Regions from separate parts of the Microbulbifer sp. SE14 genome, predicted to be linked through region 1. Evidence: predicted binding sites of a transcription regulator. Region 1 holds the regulator's gene; the other holds the start of a gene.

Region 1 (3,805 bases):
AGGGCATCGGCTACCTGCCCCAGGAGGCCTCGGTGTTCCGCCGCCTGTCTGTGCGCGACAACATCCTCGCCATCCTCGAAACCCGCAGGGAACTGTCCCGCGCCGAACGGCTGCAGCAGGTGCAGGAACTGCTGAAGGAATTCAACATCACCCATATCGAGAACAGCCTCGGCATGGCCCTGTCCGGCGGCGAGCGGCGCCGTGTGGAGATAGCCCGCGCCCTGGCCACGGACCCGGACTTCGTCCTGCTGGACGAACCCTTCGCCGGCGTGGATCCGATCTCGGTCAACGACATCAAGCAGATCATCCGCCACCTGCGCGATCGCGGCATCGGCGTGCTGATCACCGACCACAATGTGCGCGAGACCCTGGATATCTGCGAAACCGCCTATATCGTCAGCGAGGGCCATATCATCGCCGCCGGCACCCCGGCGGAAGTGCTCGCCAACCAGCAGGTGCGCGAAGTCTACTTGGGACACGAGTTCACCATTTAATGCGGAATAGCATCAACCCATAGTGCCGCAAAAACCACCTAATATCGCTAGCTCACGCCTCCCAGGCCCAAGCGCGGCCGGACCACTGTCCGCCTGAGGAGATCCAGACCGCGCATTCATCATTCCGCATTTCGCATTCCGCATTCAAAACCGGCACAGTTATTGCTTGTAATCCACCGAACAGAGGGTTAGTCTGCGGCGTCTTGGATTTTTAGATGATTCATCCGCCGCACAGGTCTGCAGTCCCTCAAATATGAAGCAGTCTCTCCAGTTAAAGCTCGGCACCCAGCTGACCATGACGCCCCAGCTGCAACAGGCTATTCGCCTGCTGCAATTGTCGACGCTGGACTTGCAACAGGAGGTACAGTCGGCGCTGGACAGCAATCCGCTGCTGGAGGTGGACGGCGAGGATCACTCTCACCCTGACAGCACCGAGGAGCAGTCGCCGGAGCGCTCCGCCTCCGATGACTCCTCGGTCAACGGCAGCGACCAGGGTACCGAAAGTGATTGGAGCCACGATATCCCCGACGAACTGCCGGTGGACACCCGCTGGGACGATATCTACAGCGGCGGTAGCTACAGTGGCGGCGACGGGGACGAACTCGCCCTGGAGCAGCGCAACTCCGCCCCGGACAGTCTGCAGGACCATCTGCTGTGGCAGCTCAACCTGACCACCCTTTCCGCGCAGGACAAGTTGATCGGTGAGAACCTGATCGACGGCATAGCCCCGAGCGGCCTCCTGGAAACGCCCCTGGGCGACATAGCCGCGACGCTGGAAGCGGAGGAGGACGAAGTCCTCGCGGTACTCAAGACCATCCAGCAGTTCGAGCCCGCCGGCTGCGGCGCCCGCGACCTGCGCGAATGCCTGCTGCTGCAGCTGCGCCAGCTGCCGGTCGGCACCCCCTGGCTGGAGCAGGCGCTGTTGGTAGTGGACCGCCACCTGGACCTGCTCGGCAAGCGCGACTTCCGCAGCCTCAGCCGCAGAACCCGCCTCAACGAGGCGCAGCTGGGCGAGGTGGTGCGCCTGATCCAGACCCTGACCCCTTACCCCGGCGAGGCCTTCGGCGGCGAGGAGCCGCAGTATGTGGTGCCAGACATCATCGTCAGCCGCCGGGAGCAGCGCTGGCTGGTGGAACTGAACCCGGAAACCACTCCCCGGCTGCGCATCAATGGCGACTACGCAGCCCTGATCCGGCGCGCCGACAACTCCAGCGATAACAATTTCCTGCGCGATCACCTGCAGGAGGCACGCTGGTTCCTGAAAAGCCTGCAGAGCCGCAACGAAACCCTGCTCAAGGTGGCCTCCAGCATCGTCGAGAAGCAGCAGGGCTTCTTCGAGCTGGGCCCCGAGGCGATGAAGCCCATGGTGCTGGCGGATATCGCCGAAACCATCGGCATGCACGAATCCACCATCTCCCGCGTCACCACCCAGAAGTACATGCTCACCCCGCGCGGGGTCTTCGAACTCAAATACTTCTTCTCCAGCCACGTCAGCACCGACTCCGGCGAGGACGCCTCCTCCACCGCCATCCGCGCGATGATCCGCAAACTGATCGACGCCGAGCAACCCCGCAAGCCGCTGTCCGACAACAAGATCACTCAGGAACTGGACAAGCAGGGCATCCAGGTGGCCCGGCGCACCGTGGCCAAGTACCGGGAGTCCATGGGCATCCCCTCCTCCAGCGAGCGCAAGCGGCTGGTTTAGGTCGGGGCTCGGGAAAAGAATGCCGAAGCCCGACACGAAGACCCAGCTGCCGGGGGCCATCCGGGAAATGTTTGCCGATGAGGCTTTTTCCCGGCCGACCACTCGCTTACGGAGCAATCACCACGGATGGGAATGGCATCCCTAGCGCCAGAATTCTGACTAACCAAGAACGGCCAGTCACAAACTGCAAGGCGCCCCAAGCCACCCCGGCGGCGACCAACGTCCAAACTTTGAGTGTATCCTTCCAATCTGGCGAACTTCCTAGTAGGGTTGCGGCCCTAACGGGAGGGGCGCCGCCAAGCGATGCTCTCAATAAGGAGAAATCCATGCAGATCAACATCAGTGGTCACCACGTAGATCTCACTCCGCCCCTGCGCGATTACTGTGAAAGCAAACTGGAAAAGCTCTCCCGACACTACGACAACATTACCAATGCACACGTAATCCTGTCCGTGGACAAACTGATCCAGAAGGCCGAAGCCAGGGTGCACATGAACGGGCACGATCTCTGTGCCGGCTCTGAAGACAGAGACATGTACGCGGCCATTGACGCCCTGGCCGACAAGCTGGATCGCCAACTCAGGAAACACAAAGAGAAGTTGCAGAACCACCGCTGAACTATGACATTGGAAGCATTACTCTCTCCCCGCCTGAGCCTCTGCCATCTGGCGGGGAGCAGCAAAAAGAAGTTGCTGCTCAACATTGCCCAGGCCATTGCCGAACAGTATCCACAACACGATGCCGATACCATCTTCAACCAACTGATCGCCCGCGAGCGCCTCGGCTCCACCGGTATCGGCGACGGCGTGGCCATTCCGCACTGCCGACTGCCGGGCTGTGAGCGCCCCATCGGCGTGCTCTGCACCACCGAGCCTGCGGTTGACTTCGACGCCGTCGACCGCCAGCCGGTGGATCTGCTGTTCGCCCTGCTGGTGCCGGAGGACTCCGAACAGGAGCATCTGGACACCCTGGCGGAAATCGCCGCCCTGTTCAGCGACAGCCGGGTCAGGGAAAAGCTCCGCCAGGCCGAGAGCGGGGACGAACTCTACGCGCTGGCCATCGACAGCGCCGCCGCTGCATAATCTGCACCAGATCAGCGAGTTACACCGACTGAACCGACCCGAGGCTTCACACGGGTGACTTGCAGCTGTCAGAACATAAAGCGCTGAAGTGAAGAAAGGATCTCCCCTATGCGCCTGGTGATCATCAGTGGCCGCTCCGGCTCCGGTAAGAGTTCCGCCCTGCAGTTGCTGGAGGACGTCGGCTTCAACTGTATCGACAACCTGCCGGCCAGCCTGCTGCCGGAACTGGTCCGGCGCGTGCGCGAGCAGCCGCCGATCGGCAACTCCCAACCGCAAAGCGCCCTGGGCTCCCAACCCGCCCTGAGCAGCCCCCGCCTGGCCCTGGGTATAGACGCGCGCAACCTGTGGCAGGACGTGCAGCAGGCGCCGCGGGTGATCGAGGGGTTGCGTGAGAGCGGCGTGCAGTGCGATGTCATCTACCTGGACGCGCGCTCGCCGGTGCTGGTGCAGCGCTTTAGCGAAACCCGCCGCAAGCACCCCCTCTCCGACAACCGCACCCACCTGCTCGAGGCACTGAACCGGGA
Region 2 (3,805 bases), on a different contig from region 1:
GGTGTAGAGGGTGCGCACCGGCTCCATGCCCGGGAAATCCTGCAGTTCCAGGTCTCTGGTGAGGTGGTAGGCCCAGTCACTCAGGGATTTGTTCAGTGCGAACACCTCGCCGCTGGGCTGCGGGCGCCTGTCGAAGGGACCCTTGCTGTCGCGGGCGAAATAGCCGTTGGGCCAGTCTGCGGGCGCTTCCCGCGGGTCGATTTCGTGGGCCAGATCACCGTCCACCACATAGTCGGCCCAGGCGGCGGAGCCGATGGAGGCGTCGGCGGGGTCGAAGCCGGAGATGCCCGCCACCAGCCAATAGGCCTTGCTCAGATCGAAGCGCGGGTCCATGCCCAGGGCCATCACCGAGGCGGCGGACTTGGCGGTGCCTATGCCGGTGACCAGGCCGAGGATCTGCGACTCGGCGTTGTAGTGCAGGTCGTGGTGACCGTGGAAAGGAATCACCCGATCCAGTTCGCGGCGCTCCTTCCACAGCTGGAATTCCCCGGCGGTATCTCCGCTGTCTTCGCCGATCTCGAACATGGTGACCACTACCACCCTGACCGGCAGTGGGGTTTCTTTTTTGACCGCGACTTCGCGCTCGGCATTGCAGGCGAGCAGGCCGAGCGCTACAAATGTCATAGCAATTTTCTTCAGCATGGTCATTTTCCCGTTTTGTAATAAAGCCCAGCGGTTTCCAGGCGACGGCAGGCATCTATGGCACTGTCGCGCTCGCGCACGGCGGCGGAGGTCTGTGCGAACCGACCTACTCCAGTGCGCAGAGCTGGTAGTGCGCACAAATAAAGCCCCGCGGCCCGGGTATTTCCGCCCGCGCCCAGAAATTTTCCCGCTGCGCACGCTGCACAAAGCGCCGGCTGCGGCGCTCGAAGGTCTCGAGCAGGGACTGCCGCGTCTCTTCGTCGGCGAAGCTGTAGGCCAGGGAGTTGCGGCCGAGCAGCTGCAGCTCGCTCCAGGACAGGTTGAACTCCTTCACCGCGACGAAGTATTCGTCGGTCATGGTGGAATCCCACATGCCGCGGTCGTCGGTGGACAGGGCCACGGGTACACCGGTGCGCAGGTATTCCGGGAAGGGATGCTCGCCGTAGTCGCTCACATAGTCCAGCAGCAGGTTGCTGATCAGGTTGATCTCCACCAGGTAGGGGCCGCGACGCATAGCCAGCAGGGTGTCCGGGTCGTCGATCAGGTTGATACCGTGGCCGATGCGCTCCGCCCCCAGCAGCAGCGTGTCGCGCACATGGCGGTTGGGCTCGTCCACCTCGCCGGCGTGAATCGACAGCCTCACCCCCGGGTACTGGCGGCGCAGCTTGCGCAGTGTGGGCAGGAAGCGCAGCGGGTAGCCCTTGTCGTTGTCCTCACGGCCCACCATGTTCACCGCCACCCAGAGGTCGCGATTGTTGTACACGAAGCGGTACAGGCTGCCGAGAATTTCCTCCGCCTGCGGGTGGAAACGCAGCAGCGAGCTCTGGAAGCGCACCGCCACCCCCGTTTGCCGCGCATCCGCGCGCGCAATGCGCTCGCGGTAGATGGCCGCCACCTCGTCGGGGCCGAGGGCGCTGCCGTCCGCGCGCTGGAAGCCGTGCACACTGACCTGGGGCTCAAAGTAAAGCAGTCCCTCGGCGCCGAAGTGTTTCATATTCAGGTAGATCAGCTCGGCGATGATATGGGGATTCCTGGCCAGGTCATTGAGGCGCTGCCAGTGGGTCTGGAAGAATTCGTCGCGCCCCTCGTGGGGTTTATCCAGGCGGATGCTGTTCTGCCACGCCAGCCGCTCTTCGCGGTCCAGCTCTGCCAGCGGCTTGTACTCGCGCTTTTCACACTCGCTGAGCTTGTCGTAACCGGCGGCGAGAATATTCCGGAACAGCAGCAGGTAGGGCTGCGCCGAGAACGCATCGGTGCCGTAGCCGCGGCAGTTTTCGATACGCACCTTGGTGTAATAGAGGTAGCCCCGCTCCTCCTGTTGCAACGCCAGCCGGTACCACCACTCGGGGAAGCCGGCACCGGACAGGTGGTTGTGCAGGTCCCCGCCCTTGGGCATGGCATAGAGGAAGCGATACAGTTCCGCGTCGCTGGCCTCCTGTTTAAAGTCCTCGAACCAGGAATCCTGCGCCGCGGCCGCACCGGAAAGCAGCAGCGGCAGCAGGGCTCGCCGCAAGAATTTTCCCAAGTTCAACATCTCTCCCCTCCCCGGAAAAATGGATAGCCAAATCCGCCGCAAGCGGCGTGCCACGTGCACCCGCAAATCTATTCGGTTGGTCATCTTTTTGCATTATTCTACCAACAGCCACAAAGGTGCAAACGGAGCCTTCTTGTGGGTGTCCCCCGGCCGCGCGATAGGATCGGCTTCGGCGCCATTTCAGGGGTTCACCCCTTTCGGGAATGCCGATATATTCCTGCAGGAGCGGCCCATGGCCGCGATCGATGTGCGACTGCGCCTCATTGCACCTGTCAAAATTCCCCAGGTGATATGCTTTCGCGCCCGGCCAACAGTTGCCGCACCGCAGTGAAATCCACAACACCGCTATTTACGTAAGTGGGCTTATCCAGCAGCGGGGGATAACCGTCGCCGCCCGCCGCCAGGAAACTGTTGGTGGCCAGCCGGTAGATCCGGTCGGGATCGAGGGGGCGCTTGTCATCGCCGATGGTAAGACTGCCATCGGCCGTCAGGGATAGGCCGCTAAACTGAATTCCGCGTTCATTGCGGGGCAACAATGCTATCGCCTCCAGGTACTGGCGCAGCTCCCTGCCGTTGAGATCCACATAGCCCACGGTATTGGCAAAGGGCATCACCTGCATCAGCGATTTGACGGTGACGTCACCTTTATACAGGTTGTCGCGAATGCCACCGCTGTTGGTGATGGCGATATCGGCCCGGGCAAACTGCCTGAACGCCTGGGTAATCAGGCTGCCCAGTGGACTGACGTTGGGAAATTCGCGCTTGTCACGGCGGTCGAAGGTCTGCTCGGCGCGGGTAATGACCTGGCGCAGAGCTGCACCGCCCTTGTCCTGGAATTCCTGCAGGAAGGCCTGCAGGTCTTCATCGGGCTTGATCCGGGGCTGCACGAACTCCTGTTTATCGCTTTGTGGCGTTTTCAGGTTGACGGGGATCAGGCGGTAGTCGATCAGCTGAACGGAGTCCTTGCCGACGATAAAATCCGCCCGCCCGACGTATTTGCCCCATTCATGCGCCTGCATTATCCAGGTGTTGTTTTCGAAGTCGGGCTTGCAGGGGGCACCCGGCTGGTAATCCGCAACCAGTTCGCCCCGGGCATCGGTGCACACCGGCTGCTGGGAGTGGCCGCCCACGATGATGTCGATACCGTCCACCGCCCTGGCGAGGGCGACGTCGGTTCCGACCGAGTCCATGTCGTGGCCCATATGGGTAAGCGCAATGACCAGGTCGGCCTCTTGTTGCAATTTTGGCAGCAGCCGTCCCATCTCCTTTTCCGGCAGGACAAAGCGGAAACCTCTGATATTTTCCGGGTTGCCGATTTTTTCGGTGGACTGGGTGATCAGGCCAACAACCGCAATACGCATGCCACCCTTTTCGAAAACCTTGTAGGGCTTGAACGGCCGCTTGCCATCGTTGCCGTAAATATTTGCGGAAAGAAAATCGAATGTGGACCAACCCTGCTGTTTCCTGATGACCTCAATAGGGTTGTCAAACTCGTGATTGCCGACCGCCATGGCGTCGTAGCCCATGCGGCTCATGCCCTTGAAGTCGGGCTCGGCATCCTGCATATCGGATTCCGGCACACCGGTGTTCACATCGCCACCGGAGAGCAGCAATGTGTAGCCGCCTTCG

What was found. The regulator sigma-54, encoded in region 1, starts transcription at its own class of promoters, with help from an activator protein. The targets are predictions, from matches to a motif close to TGGCACANNNNTTGCNNT.
Region 2: the regulator sigma-54 is predicted to act here: its motif matches at 2,212-2,229, upstream of AC6R19_RS01085 (adenosine deaminase family protein).

The regions. Positions count from the first base shown of each region.
Region 1 is NZ_JCBAJA010000022.1:6,660-10,464, forward strand. It holds gene lptB (LPS export ABC transporter ATP-binding protein) at 1-494, shown strand, start outside; gene AC6R19_RS15260 (RNA polymerase factor sigma-54) at 748-2,199, shown strand; gene hpf (ribosome hibernation-promoting factor, HPF/YfiA family) at 2,526-2,816, shown strand; gene ptsN (PTS IIA-like nitrogen regulatory protein PtsN) at 2,820-3,281, shown strand; gene rapZ (RNase adapter RapZ) at 3,390-3,805, shown strand, end outside.
Region 2 is NZ_JCBAJA010000001.1:251,149-254,953, forward strand. It holds gene AC6R19_RS01080 (purine nucleoside permease) at 1-624, opposite strand, end outside; gene AC6R19_RS01085 (adenosine deaminase family protein) at 749-2,176, opposite strand; gene ushA (bifunctional UDP-sugar hydrolase/5'-nucleotidase UshA) at 2,449-3,805, opposite strand, start outside.